2 regions of the Streptomyces sp. NPDC000151 genome follow, and region 1 is predicted to be linked to the other one. Evidence: riboswitches for the same ligand, from Rfam matches in the RefSeq annotation. Region 1 holds a riboswitch; the other holds the start of a gene.
What was found. Region 1 has a riboswitch for cyclic di-AMP ahead of ABT381_RS27585 (M23 family metallopeptidase). Riboswitches for the same ligand answer to the same signal wherever they lie in the genome.
Positions count from the first base shown of each region.

Region 2: another riboswitch for cyclic di-AMP. It lies ahead of ABT381_RS28975 (C40 family peptidase); the one in region 1 lies ahead of ABT381_RS27585 (M23 family metallopeptidase).

Region 1 is NZ_JBEPFC010000127.1:7,885-15,535, forward strand. Features, by position in the region: gene ABT381_RS27580 (DUF2332 domain-containing protein) at 1-972, opposite strand, end outside; cyclic di-AMP (ydaO/yuaA leader) riboswitch at 1,248-1,390, shown strand; gene ABT381_RS27585 (M23 family metallopeptidase) at 1,402-2,580, shown strand; gene ABT381_RS27590 (VOC family protein) at 3,050-3,481, shown strand; gene ABT381_RS27595 (aldo/keto reductase) at 3,561-4,553, shown strand; gene ABT381_RS27600 (hypothetical protein) at 4,635-4,934, opposite strand; gene ABT381_RS27605 (YDG/SRA domain-containing protein) at 5,074-6,021, shown strand; gene ABT381_RS27610 (PrsW family intramembrane metalloprotease) at 6,051-7,448, opposite strand; gene trmB (tRNA (guanosine(46)-N7)-methyltransferase TrmB) at 7,602-7,651, opposite strand, start outside.
Region 2 is NZ_JBEPFC010000142.1:5,597-13,247, reverse strand. Features, by position in the region: gene ABT381_RS29000 (helix-turn-helix domain-containing protein) at 1-407, shown strand, start outside; gene ABT381_RS28995 (DUF397 domain-containing protein) at 404-589, shown strand; gene ABT381_RS28990 (GNAT family N-acetyltransferase) at 590-1,339, opposite strand; gene ABT381_RS28985 (alpha/beta fold hydrolase) at 1,530-2,348, shown strand; gene ABT381_RS28980 (hypothetical protein) at 2,792-3,145, shown strand; gene ABT381_RS28975 (C40 family peptidase) at 3,233-4,414, opposite strand; cyclic di-AMP (ydaO/yuaA leader) riboswitch at 4,423-4,602, opposite strand; gene pcrA (DNA helicase PcrA) at 4,894-7,368, shown strand; gene ABT381_RS28965 (M23 family metallopeptidase) at 7,446-7,651, opposite strand, start outside.

The sequences.
Region 1 (7,651 bases):
CGGGTGGCCGTCGAGCGCGAGGGTGAGCTGGTGCGCGTCGGCGGGGCGCGGTCCGGGCAGCCACGGCAGCACGCTGTGGTGCTCGTTGGAGACCCAGTGCCCGGCCCGGTCCACCAGGACCGACCGTACGACCCGGGCGAACTCCTCGCGGCGCTCCAGCGGCAGATACGTCAGCACGGCCGTGTGGAAGACCACCAGCGTCGCGTCGCGCGGCGCCCGCGCGGCCAGCGCGGGCAGCTCGTCCAGGAGGTCGCCGCGCACGAGCGGAGCCGGCGGTGCCTGCCGTACGGCCTCGATGGCGTCGCGCTGACGCCGCTGACGTTCCGCCGCATCGGGCGTCGACCCGGGCCAGATCAGCGCCTGGAGCCAGCGCACGTCGTCGGCGTCGGCCACGTCGAGCGGGTTCAGGTCGATCCCCGCCCGCCAGGCGATCCGGGGCAGCCCGGTCGGTACCGGCGTGCCCGGGGACGTACGGCAGGAAAAGACGACCGGGCTGTCCGGAGCGCCGAACTCCGGTCCGTCGTCGTAGCGATAGCGGTACCGGTCCGGGTGCAGGCACAGCCCGGCCGACGCGCCGACCTCCAGGAGCGCGAGCGGCTGGGGGAGCCGGGCGAGGAGCGGCAGCAGTGTGGCGCAGCGCGCGGGTTCGTTGGTCTGCGTGAGCCGCCGCATCATGACGTCGCGTACGTCGTCCCAGTGCCGGATCGTCCACTCGCGCCACGTGCGGTACGCGAAGTCGCCGCGCGGCCCCTGGTCGGCGTGCGGGCCGTCGAGGTAACGGACGGCGGCGAGCAGGAGATTGGGCTGCTGCTTGTTGCCGGGCGGCAGGGAGGCGCCCAGGAAGTCGCAGAATTCCGGGTCCTGGCTGATGCGGGCGGTCAGCTCCTCATGCGCTTCGGACTCGCCCCGCGCCTGCTGCCACGAGAACTCCGCGTACCGATCCGCCACTGCCTGCGCGCTGTTGACGACCATGATCAGACGTTACTGCTCTCACTGTACGTAATCGCTGCGCACCCCTCCGCATAACAACTGACAAACGATCAGTCCGCTACGGGTTTCCGATGCCCGGTCAACTCGCCCCCATTTGGTCATGACTGGTGGCATAAGTCCAGCTCAGCGGGCGTACGGATTCCGGGGAACGCTTGGAATCCGGCCGTCCCGTCCATTACTGTCCGATAACGCAGCGCGGTCGGACCAGCCGTCGCAAGAGGCGGCACCGCGCGGCCGACGCCGAATCCCATAAGCGCACTTCACCACCGCACCACCTGCCCAGGGAACCGGGGAACCACCACCTTGGGGTGAATCGGACGACTCCCCCCGGAGCCGCCCGTAGGAGACCTTCCTGCTCCGAACCCGTCAGCTAACCCGGTAGGCGAGAAGGAAGGAAAGGAGTGCGCCCCCGTGGCGTCCAACAAGCCTGCCCCCGACCCGTCTCCCGGGTCCCCGCACCTCGCGCACGACTCGTACCGCACCCACGATGCGTACGCGGCGCACGGCACCCACGAGTCCCCCAGGACGCACGCCGAGCCGGCGCCCGCCGACACCGCCACCTTCCCCGCCGTGAGCGATCCGGGTGCGGCGGGCGGCCCGTGGGAGGAGTGGAACCCCACCGAGGAGTCCGTACGCCCCGTACGCGGCCGGCACCGCGTGGCCAAGCAGCGCGGCGGCGGCCTCGCCCGCAGCAGTACGGTCCTGGGCGTCGGCGTCATCGCGGCGGTCGGCGCGGGCGGCATGGCCTCCGCGCAGGGCAAGCCGCAGGTCTCCATATCCATGCCCGACCTGGGCAGCATGGCCGAACACGTATCCGAGAAACTCCCCGCGGCGGAGAGCCTGCCGGGCATCGGCGGTCTGGTCTCCCACGACTCCTCCGGTACGGGCGCGGACGGTGCGCAGGGCGGCCCGTTCACCCGGGCGGGCGGCGGCGAGTCCGCGCAGGGCGGCGGCGAGGCGCTCCGCGCCCGCATCCTGGAGCAGGCCGAACAGGCGCAGAGCTCCGCCGACCAGGAGGCCCGCGAGACCGCCGAACAGGCCGCGGTCCAGCAGGCCGAGGCGGACGCGGCCGAGCGCCAGAAGCACGCCGAGAGCGCGAAGAAGAAGGCCGCGGCGGAAGCCAAGGCCAAGGCCGAGGAAGAGGCGCGCAAGAAGGCGGCCGCCGCCCGCGCCGCCGAGCTCGCCGAACTGGCCAAGAGCTACACCCTCCCGGTCTCCTCTTTCACCATCACCGCCACCTTCGGACAGGGCGGCGACCGCTGGGCCGCCGACCACACAGGGCTGGACTTCGCCGCCCCGACCGGTACCCCGGCCAAGGCCGTGCACGGCGGCACGATCACGCAGGCCGGCTGGGCGGGCTCGTACGGCTACCGCATCGTCGTCACCCTCGACGACGGCACCGAGCTCTGGTACTGCCACCTCTCCTCGATGGTGAAGACCTCGGGCAAGGTGAACGCCGGCGACGTCATCGGCCGGGTCGGCGCCACTGGCAATGTCACGGGCCCGCACCTCCACCTGGAGGTCCGCCCGAGCCCGGACACGCCGGTCGACCCGATGCCGTGGCTGCGCGACCACGGGCTGAAGGTCTGACGACGACGCCTGACGACGACGCCTGACGACGACGCCTGACGACGACGTCTGATGACGACGTCTGATGACGACGATGGCGTGAAGGTCTGAGAACGCCCGCTCTCCGGGGTCGCCTTCGGGGTCGTCTTCGGGCGCGCCTTCGGGCCATCCTCCGCCCGCCGGGCTTCCGTCCGCCCGTCCGGGGCACTTGTCCGCCGTCGCCGCCGCCTCGTGCGCCCCGCTCCGCCGCGACCGGGAACCGGGCGTACTAGCAGGAGGGGAGAGGCGGTGGCCGACGGCCGGGTCTCCGCGTAGCGCGGGCCCGCACACCACGGCGGCCCTGATGGCCACCCGCACACCGCGGGGGCCATCGGGCCGCCGGGCGTATCTTCGGCCGTCCGGCGAGCGCAACCCATCCCGCTCCCGCAGAATGAACGGGCCCCCGCCACCGCGCCCCAAGAAGAACGGCGCCGAGCCAAGGACGGCCCCAGTGGAGTGGACCCTCGAAGTTGTCACCGTCCCCGTCACCGACCAGGACCGTGCGAAGCGCTTCTACGAAGAACAGTGCGGCTTCAAGGCCGACGTGGACTCGCAAGTCGCCGAAGGGGTACGGATCATCCAGCTGACCCCGCCCGGTTCGCGCTGCTCGATCGCCCTCATCCAGGGCCTGCCGCCGGCACCCGGCCAGTCCGCCATGGCCCCGGGCTCGCTCCAGGGCCTGCAGCTGTGCGTGGTGGACATCGAAGCGGCCCACGCGGAGCTGGTACGGCGCGGGGTGGAGGTCGGTCCGGTACAGCATCTCGGCGCCGAGGGCTGGGCCGAAGGCCGCGGCGAGACGTGGAACTCCTTCATGTTCTTCAAGGACCCCGACGGCAACGGCTGGACGGTCCAGGAGGCACCGTCCCCGCTCAGTAACCGCTAGGGCGGCAGGCAGTCGGCATTCGAGTGACGCCCCGTCACGTCCCGGAATAACTCCGCCTCCCAACCCCGCTGACGCTCACATGTCCACGTCTTCCGCTTCTTCCGCCCCCACGCCCGGCCACGGCCCCGTCCCCGTCGCCGCCACCAAGCCCCTGGGCTCGCTCACGGTCTCCCCCCTCTCCCTCGGCGGCAACGTCTTCGGCTGGACCGCCGACGTGGCGACGTCCTTCGAGGTGCTGGACGCGTTCACCGGGGCCGGCGGCAACTTCATCGACACGGCCGACGCCTACTCCGTCTTCGCCCCCGGCAACAAGGGCGGCGAATCCGAGACGATCATCGGCGACTGGCACACCGCCCGCGGCAACCGCTCCGACCTCGTCATCGCCACGAAGGTCGGCGCCCTCCCCGACCGCAAGGGCCTGTCCGCCGCCAACATCAAGGCGGCCGTCGACGAGTCCCTGACCCGCCTCCGCACCGATCACATCGACCTCTACTACACCCACTACGACGACGAGTCCGTCGAGGTCTCCGAGATCATCTCCACCCTCGACGACCTGGTGAAGGCCGGCAAGGTCCGCGAGATCGGCGCCTCCAACATCTCGCCCGAGCGGCTCCAGGCCTCACTCGAATTCTCCGAACGCGAGGGCCTGGCCAAGTACGTCGCCCTCCAGCCGCACTACAACCTCGTCTCCCGCGACACGTACGAGGGCCCGCTGCGCGACATCGCCGCCCGCCACGGTCTGGGCGCCATGCCGTACTACGGCCTTGCCTCCGGCTTCCTGACCGGCAAGTACCGTCCGGGCACCGACGTGGACAGCGCCCGCTCCGGCAAGGCCGCCGCACACCTCGCCACCGAGCGCGGCCGCCGCGTCCTGGCCGCCCTGGACGAGGTCGCGGCCCGCCACGACGCCGAACAGGCCACCGTCGCCCTCGCCTGGCTCGCCGCCCAGCCCACCGTCACGGCCCCGATCGCCAGCGCCCGCACGGTCGCCCAGCTCCCGGCCCTCCTGGCCCTCGGCACCCTCCCCCTCACCCACGAGGACCTCACCCTCCTGACGGACGCCTCGGCGTAGTCCACGAGACCCGCGCTACACACCAAGGGCGGCTGCGTACGGGTAGTACGCAGCCGCCCTCGTCTTCTCCCTCCCCCATGCTCACTTCCGGTCGACGACCACCCACGAAGCCGCCGCCACGGCCCCCGCCACCGCGAACACCGACGGCCAGGCCCCCACCTTCTTCGCCAACGGATGCGACCCGGCGAACGCCGCGACATACAGCCCGCTCAACGCCGCCGCCGTCCCGTTCCCACCCTTCCGCTGCCACTCCCGAGCAGCCACAGCCCCGGCCGCCGCCAACGCCACCCCACCAAGCGGCCGCTTCTTGGTCCATCGAGCCACCCCATACCCCGCGACCAGCCCCGCAGCCGCCACCACACCCGCCGGAACCCGAGCCATCACGACAACCTCCACATCAAGGGATCTTTCAATCGACCTTATGACTAAGCGCCTTGACGGCAGCGAGGGGGTTGAGTGACGCCCATCACTTTGCGTCTAGGTTCGATCGAAAGTGATCAAAGGTTGCCACGATGGGTCGATGGCGAATGAAACGTTCATTGGGCATGTGGACGGGGCGATCCCAGGCTCCTCCTTCGAGAGCAGGGATGCCGTAAAGGCGGCGAATCTGCACTCGCAGAATCAGGCGGGGATTTCCACCAACAAGGACTCGGACGGCCAACGGGTGGCAAATGCGATCGTCCTCAACGGTGGATACGAAGACGACGAAGATCACTGGCACTGGATCCGCTACACCGGTGCTGGCGGTCGGAACGACTCCAAGAAGAATCAAGTTGCTGACCAGGACTGGGAGCAGCAGACCAATGCGGCGTTGAAGCTGAGCTACGAGCGTGGTCACCCCATCCGCATCATCCGCGGGCATGAAGGCGATAAGCGGTACTCGCCGAAGAACGGCTACCGCTATGACGGCCTTTACGGAATCACAGACATCCGCATGGTGGAAGGGAAGTCTGGGTGGCAGATCTGCCAGTTCGATCTGCATCGCCTGACGGACTCGAAGCAGGAGCTTACGGAGCCCGAGCAGAAGATCGCCGCGCTCTTTGACTTCGACGCGGAAGAGAAGTTCCCCGAAACGCGTACGACGACCGTGCAGCGCATCGTGCGGGACACCGCGGTCGTACGGCGAGTGAAGGGCATGTACGACCACGAATGCCAGGTGTGTGGCTTCCGCCTGGTGGGCGGCGATGGCAAGGCGTACAGCGAAGGGGCCCACATTCGCCCGCTGGGGAAGCTGCATCGTGGACCCGACGTAGAGCAGAACGTCCTCTGTCTCTGCGCCAACTGTCACGTGCGTCTCGATAAGGGCGCCATCTACATTTCCGATGACTGGCGTGTTGTGGAACGAGGGGCTGTCTTGCAACCGGGTGCGGTCTTCCCTGAGCTCACCCGATTCCCTGAACACAACATTGGCACGGACTACACCGAGTACCACCGGAAGTGGTGGGACAAGAAGCTTTCCGCGTCATAGCGCGCGCTGTCGTGCAATCAGAGGGCCCATCAGTGGGGACGGTGGATGTGCTGGTGGGCGTGGGTGAGGGCTGGGTGGGCTAGGGGTTTGGTTTGCCAGAGGTGGTGGAGGAGGGCGCGTTCGCGGGTGTGGAAGTCGGGGGTGGGGCCCGTGCGGTGGGCGCGGCGGCGGAGGAAGGCGAGGGAGGTGGCCAGGGCGGCGTATTCCGTTACGGCGCGGGCGGCGGCCGGGCCGTGGGTGCGGCGGGCTATCGAGCGGGCGAGGGCGCGCGTCCTGAGGGAGGAGAGGGTGAGCGGGTCGGTCGGGGTGAGCCAGCCGGCGGCCGCGTACGGGGGGAGGTACGTGCGCAAGGAGAGCAGCTCCTGGCGGCGGGACCAGACGGCGAGGCAGGAGAGAGCGGCGAAGACCGGGACCATGAAGAGCCCGTAGACGGCCAGGAACCCGAAGCTGCCGAGGGACGAGGCGCTGTTCCATATGGAGTGGAGCAGGATCGCCGTCGTGAGGCCGAGGGCGGGGAGCGCCAGGCGCAGCGAGCGGTGGTGGGGGTAATGGGTCGCAGCTATGCCGAAGGACAGGCCGGTGAGGACCGTGAAGAGCGGGTGCGCGAACGGCGACATGATGACGCGTACGAAGAAGGTGCCGGCGGTGAGCGAGTCGGCGAGGCCGGCCAGTGAGTGCAGGCTGAACGAGCCGAGCGAGAGGTCGCGGCCGACGGCGTTGCCGAGGTAGAGGACGTTCTCGGTGAACGCGAAGCCGGTGGCGGTGAGGCCGGCGATGACGATGCCGTCCGTGATGCCGTCGACGTGCCGGCGGCGGAAGAGGAAGAGGAGGAGGACGGCGGCCGCCTTCGCCGTCTCCTCGACGACCGGGGCGACGACCGTACTGCTCCAGGTCTCGGCGTCGGTCGGGGAGACGCTGGCGATGTTCGTACTCAGCCATTGGGTCGCGAAGCCGTTGGCGGTGATCGCGACGAGGGTCGCGGCGCAGGCGCCCCAGGCGAAGGCGAACGCGAGGTTGCGCCAGGGTTCCGGTTCCACGCGGTCCAGCCAGCGGAAGGCCGTGACGAGGATCGGTACCGGGAAGACGGCGAGGGCGAAGCCGACCAGGAACCCTTCCGTGCCGGTCTGGCGGCGGACCAGGGTCAGGATGGCTATGCCGGAGAGCGTCAGCAGGGCTATGAGGGTGATGAGGGAAGCGATGCGGAGCACCGCCCGGCGGGGGGCGCGTTGCTTGCCTACGCGTACGCCGCTGCCGTGCTCGAGCGCGCCTCTGCCGTGTTCGTGTATGCCTCTGCCGTGTTCCTGTATGCCTCTGCGGCGGGTGTCCGTCGTTGCGCCGGCGGGGGGCTGGGGCAGAGGCGGTGGACCGCTCGGGGGTCCGTACTGGGGGCCCGAGGGGCGGTCCGGTGACGGCTTGGACGGGTGCACTCTTCGACAGTAACCACGAGGTGGCGGCGGCGCGCGCAGTCGTGCACCGGGGCTGAGAGCCGATGGGTGGGGCGGTCGGTACGGGCCAGTTTTGCCCGTACCTGTGTACGGATTGGGCCGGTACGGATCGCGGAGACTCCGGCGTCCGTCGGCTCAGTCCGTGCGGCGGCGGAAGAGGAGGTCGTGGACGACGTGGCCCTTGT
Region 2 (7,651 bases), on a different contig from region 1:
AGCGTGTCGCGGCTCGGCTGCGCCGCCAGGAGGCGTTGACGCGGCGTCCGAATGTCGTCTACGCGTTCGTCGTGTACGAGGCTGCGCTTCGTACTGGGGTGGGCGGGCGGGAGGGCATGCGACGGCAGCTGGAATCCCTGCTCAAGCTGGGCGAACTGCGGAACGTCTCGATCCAGGTGCTTCCCGCCGGAAGGTGCGCAGGGTTGTCGCTGGCCGGGAACTTGGTACTTCTCGAAACGGCTGGCCACGAGCACTATGCCTTTGCCGAAGGCCAGCAGACGAGCGTGCTCCACGGCGACGCCGACAAGGTGAGTGTGCTCCGGCAGGTGCATGGCATGATCCGCACGGAAGCCCTCGGCATCGAGGAGTCGGCTGCGTTCATCAGGAAGGTGGCGGAAGAGCTATGAGTGACCGTCTCACGTGGTTCAAGTCCAGTTACAGCGACAGCGAGGGTTCTGCTTGCGTCGAGGTCGCCGAACACGCGGCACGCGTATACGTGCGGGACAGCAAGGAGCCGGACGGGCCCCGTCTGGCGATAGCCCCATCGGCCTGGGCGGCGTTTGTCGGGTACGCCGCCGTGGGCGGATAGTCACCGCGTCCCCCGTCTGCGGAGCACTGCCGTGGTCACTGGGGAGTGGAGCTCCCAGCCCATCGCCCGGTACAGGGACAGGCCGTCGTCCCGGGCCACCAGGAGCCCCTGCGTGGCCCCCCGCTGCGCGGCGCGCGCTGCCAGGGCCGTCATCACGACGCGGCCCAGGCCCTGGCGGCGGTGCGCCGGGTCCGTACGCACGCGGTCGAAGACCGCCACCGTGCCGGCCAGAGCGACGCGGCCGCCCGCGGCGACCTCGCCCGTCGCGCTGAAGGCGCGCGCGTCGACGAGGTCGCCCTGGGCGACCGTCTCGACGACGTATCCGCCGGGCAGCACGGCCGGATCCGGCGGCGGCGCGGGCGCGGCCCCCGGCACGAGCCCGTCCCGCAGCCCGTCGGGCACCTCGCCGCGCTTCCCGATGCGCACCGCGCGCCCCAGGGGGGCGGTCATCAGGTATTCCGGGGCCTGGAAGTCCCAGGACGCCGGCAGCGCGGGCTCGACGACCGAGCGGGGTGCGCAGACCTTCAGCCACAGGCCCGGCGTGATGAGCGCGGCGGACAGCCGGCGCAGCACGCCGGGGTCGGCCGCGGGCAGGACGTACCGCGCGACCTGGTCCGTGCGGCCGACGGCTATCCGGAAGCCGCCCGGTACCGCGACCGCGCCGTCCGTGCCGCGCGAACGTACCCAGCCGTCCACCCAAGCGCGTACGACCTCCGGCCGTGCCACAGGCACGCGGTGGTGCTCGGTCATTGTGTCCACGGACCCGATCGTATTGCGAGAGCTTCGCAATAGTGACGATGGAATTCGGCCTCCTTGCATAACGCTGCGGGGGCCACCCGAATCCTTGGAAAATCAGGCTACTTGAGAGAGGTCAAGGGCCGTGCGGGTACATATCGGTGATGGTGTTCGGCTCTACTTCGATGTGGAGGGAGCCCAACTGGTGACGGACGGCCCGGACATGGCCGAACGGCCGACGATCGTGCTGCTCCACGGGGGGCCGGGAGCGGATCACACCCTGTTCAAGCCGGAGTTTTCCGCCGCGGCCGGTTTCGCTCAGGTCATCTACCTGGATCAGCGCGGAAGTGGTCGTTCCGTGCGCAGTGGGCCGCTGCAGTGGACGTGGGAGCGGTGGGCGGACGACGCGATCGACTTCTGCGACGCGCTGGAGATCGAACGGCCCGTTCTCGTCGGTACGTCCAGCGGCGGCTGGGTCGCGCTGCTGGCGGCCATCCGGCACCCCGACCGGTTCGCGGGGCTGGTGCTGGACAGCGTGATGCCCGGCGACACGTACGAACGGCTGGAGATGTTCGAACGGCTGGGAGGGGCCGAGGCCCGGGACGTCGCGCTGCGCTACTGGGCGGGCGACACGGGCGACGAGATGACCGACGCGTGGGAGCGGATCTGCCTGCCGCTGTACTCGCAGCAGCCGGGCGGGGACCCGGCCGGCCCGGACCGGCTGCGCCGGGTGCGCTGGAACGACGATGTGCTGGACCACTTCCGGATGGTGCTGGCGCGGGAGTTCGACCCTTGGCGCGGGCTGGACCGGCTCGCGTGCCGGACGATGATATTGGCGGGGGAGCAGGACCCGGTGGCGACCGCGTCGGCGGCCCGCCGCTTCGCGCACCGGCTGAGTCATACGGACGTACGGCTGCACGTACTGGCCAAGGCGGGGCACGGCGTCTTCCGGGAGGCGCCGCGGCGGGCGATGGACCTGCTGCGGGACTTCGTGGTGAGCGGCCATGTACCGCGGCTGCATTGAATTCCGACCGTACGGTCGGAATTCCGTGGCGGAATTGATTGATGACTGGATCGTTTTTCGTTACTGGTGTGGCGCCAGTTATCCCGTGTTTCTCCTCGCGACAGCAAAGCACAGGGGAGCGGTACGGGGGCGGTACGGCGGCGGTCCGTAACAAGGGGGAGCGGGCCGCCGCCGTACCTCGGCGGGGGCGGCCGACGGCCGTCGGGGCGGATCCGACGGCGATGGGGAGCCGACCGCCTGGGTGAGGACGCTAAACCTGCCGGCGGGCATGAGGCGGGGCAATGCCGGTATTTGTCCATTCCGCTGCCATGGATTGCTCGCTTTCGGCCACGGGGTGACGGATACCGGCAGGTGCCGACCGGTGGCGGGCCGGTGGTGGGCCGGGGCAGCGACGGCAGCCCTGCCCGAGGGCCGGGCCGGGGGCGGGGCTACGATCGACCACTATGGACGTAGTGATCAATGTGTTCGTCGCGCTGCACATCATCGGCATCGCTTCGCTGCTCGGCGGCTTCCTCACGCAGATGAAGGCGATGGGCGCGGGCACCGCCCGCTTCGTGCCCGCGATGCTGCACGGCGCGATCACGATGCTGGTGACCGGCGTCATCCTGGTCGGCCTGAACCAGATGCAGGACTACTCGGTCAACAACATCAAGATCGGCGTCAAGCTCGCCGTCCTGATCGTGATCCTGGGCCTGGTCTACGTGAAGCGTGACGAGGAGAAGGTGGAGAAGCCGCTCTTCGGGCTCGTCGGCCTGCTCACGGTCGTCAACATCTTCATCGCGCTGCTCTGGACCTGAGCCGCCCCACCTTCGGCGCGACGAACCGCGCGACTGCCTCGTTCTCCGGGGCGGTCGCGCGGTTCGTCGTTTCCGGGCATGTGCCGCTCAGGCCGGCCGTACGCTCCCGTAGATCGGCATGTAGTAGATCGACTCCACGCGGACGCTCGCGCCCGGCTTCGGCGCGTGGATCATCTTGCCGTCGCCGATGTACATCCCGACGTGGCTGATGTCGTCGTAGAAGAACACCAGGTCACCGGGGTGAAGGTCCTTCGTCGCGACCCGCGTGCCGGTCTTCACCTGGTCCCAGGTCGTCCGCGGCAGCGAGACGCCCGCCGCCTTCCACGCCGCCTGGGTCAGCCCTGAGCAGTCGTACGACGTGGGGCCGGTCGCGCCCCACACGTACGGCTTGCCCAGCTGCGCGCGGGCGAAGGTGAGCGCCTTCTCCGCCTTGGTTGCGTACGCACCATCGGGCACCCCGGAGCCCGACCCCGTACCGGACCCGGTATCACCCCCGGAGCCGGTCCCGGACCCGCCGTCCGTACCGCCCGATCCGTCGTCCTGGTGCTCCCGCTGCTCGCGCTCGGCCTGCTCCCGCGCCAGCCGCTCGGCCTTGCGCTGCGCCTCGGCCTTCTTCTTGCGGTCCAGCTCCGCCAGCCGCGCCTTCTCCTGCGCGGTCAGCCGGGACAGCAGCTGCCGGGCCTCGGTCAGCTTGTCCTGGACGTCCCGCTTGGACGTCTTCAGTGACTCCTGGGACTTCTGCAGCTCCTCCAGGCTCCGGGTCGCCTGCGCCCGCTTGCGCGCGGCCTGCGCCTGCTGGTCCTGGTAGTCGGCGACCGCCTCCTGCTGGCGGCCGGTGAGCCGCTCCATCAGGTGGTTGCGGTCCACGAACTGCTGCGGGTCCCGGGCCAGCATCAGCTGGGCGGTCGGGCTCAGCCCGCCGGAGCGGTACTGCGCGGAGGCGAAGGTGCCCAGCTCGCGCCGGGCCTCGTTCATCTTCTCGGTCCGCTGGGCCGCGGCCTCGCGCAGCCCGTCCACCTTCTCGCGCTGCGTGCCGGCGCGCTCCTTGGCGGCGTTGTACTTCTGGGTGGCGACCTCGGCCTGCCGGTACAGGCCGTCGACCTTCTTCTTGACCTCTTCTATGGAGGGCTTGGGGTTTCTGGGTGCCGCGTCCGCGCTCTGGGTGAGCAGCGTGACGGAGGCGAGCGCCGCGGTGGTGAGCCCGGCCGCCGTACGGCGGTGCGCGGGCACGGCGAGGATGCGGGTGCGCGGCTTGCGATGAGACGCCAAGGCCGGCGACTCCTTCCGTGGACCGCCTACCGGGTTAGCTGTCGGGTTCGGGCGCGTGCCGCATCGCTGCGGCCGTACTACGGAAGGTGCCCTACGGCCGTACGGATCGCTCCGTGCCGGCCGATTCACCCCGGTCGTGCGTGTGGGTCCCCGGCTCCGGCCCGCCCTGGGTGCGGCGGTACGGACTCGGCGGGGCGGCCCGTGCCGGCGCTTTCGCCGGGCGGTGGGGCGGGCTGCCCGGTCGGCACGGTAGCCAACTCGTGTGACTTCTGTGAAGGCTGATGTTCGATATGCCCGAAACCTTTTCGTGATCTCGTCGTGTCCGGGTCGATGCCGGACCGGTTCCGACCACGCACTGTCCGGTGCCGTTCTCTGCCCGTGACCGCCCGCCTCGTGCCGTATTCTCCGCACCCCCGTAATCCCCGGAATTTCGCGGCCGGGGCCGGGTTGTCGGTGGGGCGGCCTAGACTCGGTGGGCGATGAGCAGCCTCTTTGACGACAGCTTCCTGGCGGACCTCGATTCCAAGGACGAGGAGCCGCCGCCTCCCGAGGACGAGGACCGTCCGGCAGCGGAGGAGGTGCCGCACGACCTCTTCGGCGGCCGCTTCGACGCGCCCGTGCAGCGGGACGCGTACTACCGCGACGGCGCCGCCCGCCCCGCAGTGGACCCGGCCGCGCTGCTGGAGGGGCTGAACGACGAGCAGAAGGCCGCCGTCGTGCACACGGGCGCGCCGCTGCTCATCGTCGCGGGCGCCGGCTCCGGCAAGACCCGCGTCCTCACGCACCGCATCGCGCATCTGCTCGGCGCGCGCGGCGTCCACCCCGGCCAGGTCCTCGCGATCACGTTCACGAACAAGGCCGCGGGCGAGATGAAGGAGCGCGTGGAGGAGCTGGTCGGCCCGCGCGCCAACGCCATGTGGGTGTCCACCTTCCACAGCGCCTGCGTGCGCATCCTGCGCCGCGAGTCCAAGAAGCTGGGCTTCACGTCGTCGTTCTCGATCTACGACGCCGCCGACTCCAAGCGCCTGATGGCCCTGGTCTGCCGCGACCTGGACCTCGACCCCAAGCGCTTCCCGCCCAAGTCCTTCAGCGCCAAGGTCTCCAATCTCAAGAACGAGCTCATCGATCACGAGGACTTCGCCGGGACGGCCGCCGACGGCTTCGAGAAGACCCTCGCCGAGGCGTATGCGATGTACCAGGCGCGGCTGCGCGAGGCCAACGCCCTGGACTTCGACGACATCATCATGACGACGGTGAATCTGCTGCAGGCGTTCCCGGACGTCGCGGACCACTACCGCCGCCGCTTCCGGCACGTGCTGGTCGACGAGTACCAGGACACGAACCACGCCCAGTACACCCTCGTGCGCGAGCTGGTAGGCCCCGGGACGCCCGAGGTGCCCGCCGCCGAGCTGTGCGTCGTGGGCGACGCCGACCAGTCGATCTACGCCTTCCGCGGCGCCACGATCAGGAACATCCTCCAGTTCGAGGAGGACTACCCGAACGCGACCACGATCCTGCTGGAGCAGAACTACCGCTCCACGCAGACGATCCTCTCGGCCGCCAACGCCGTCATCGAGCGCAACGAGAACCGCCGCCCGAAGAACCTCTGGACGGACGCCGGCACGGGCCCGAAGATCACCGGCTATGTCGCCGACACCGAGCACGACGAGGCGCAGTTCGTCGCCGACGAGATCGACCGGCTGACGGACGCGGGCGAGACCAGGGCCGGCGACGTCGCGATCTTCTATCGTACGAACGCCCAGTCCCGTGTCTTCGAGGAAGTCTTCATCCGGGTCGGGCTGCCGTACAAGGTCGTCGGCGGCGTGCGCTTCTACGAGCGCAAGGAGGTCCGGGACGTCCTCGCGTACCTGCGCGTGCTGTCCAACCCCGAGGACACCGTCCCGCTCCGCCGCATCCTGAACGTGCCGAAGCGTGGCATCGGCGACCGCGCCGAAGCGATGATCGACGCCCTCTCGGCCCGCGAGAAGATCACCTTCCCGCAGGCGCTGCGCCGCGTCGACGAGGCGTACGGCATGGCCGCGCGCTCTGCGAACGCCGTCAAGCGCTTCAACACGCTCATGGAGGAGCTGCGGACCATCGTCGAGTCCGGCGCAGGGCCCGCGACCGTCCTGGAGGCCGTCCTGGAGCGCACGGGCTATCTGGCCGAGCTCCAGACGTCCACGGACCCGCAGGACGAGACCCGCATCGAGAACCTCCAGGAGCTGGCCGCGGTCGCCCTCGAATTCGAGCAGGACCGCGACGAGGCCAACCCTGGCACCCTCTCCGACTTCCTGGAGCAGGTCGCCCTGGTCGCCGACTCCGACCAGATCCCCGACGAGGACGAGGAGGGCACGGGCGTCATCACGCTCATGACCCTGCACACCGCGAAGGGTCTGGAGTTCCCGACCGTCTTCCTGACCGGCATGGAGGACGGCGTCTTCCCGCACATGCGCGCGCTCGGCCAGACCAAGGAGCTGGAGGAGGAGCGGCGGCTGGCGTACGTCGGCATCACGCGCGCCCAGGAGCGCCTGTACCTCACCCGCTCCACGATGCGCAGCGCCTGGGGCCAGCCCCAGTACAACCCGCAGTCCCGCTTCCTGGAGGAGATCCCGGACGAGTACGTCGAGTGGAAGCGGACCGGGCCCGCGACGCCCTCCGCCTCCATGGGCGGGCTGTCCTCCGGCTCCTCCGGCCTGTCCGGCGGCTTCGGGGCCTCGTCCTCGGTGTCCTCCTCGCGGAGCAAGGCGGGCCCGAGCGGCTTCGCGACCCGGCGGGCGAAGGACCGCCCGGTGGTCGCGCTGACGATCGGCGACCGCGTCACGCACGACAGCTTCGGGCTGGGCACGGTCGTCGGGGTCAAGGGCAGCGGCGACAACGCCGAGGCCACGATCGACTTCGGCGGCGAGAAGCCGAAGCGGCTGCTGCTGCGGTATGCGCCGGTGGAGAAGCTGTAACCGGTGGGGAAGCTGTAGTCGTACGCCGACGGCCCGGAACCCTCAGCAGGGTTCCGGGCCGTCGGCGTACTCGCGGCTCAGTTCGGGTTGATGCCCTTGGAGCGCAGCCAGGGCAGCGGGTCTATCGCGTCGCCGCCGTTGGGGTGCACCTCGAAGTGCAGGTGCGGGCCGGTGGAGTTGCCGGAGTTGCCGGAGTACGCGATGACGTCGCCGGCCTTGACCGTGCCCGAGCGGATCTTCGCGCTGCTCAGGTGGCAGTACCAGGTCTCGGTGCCGTCCGGCG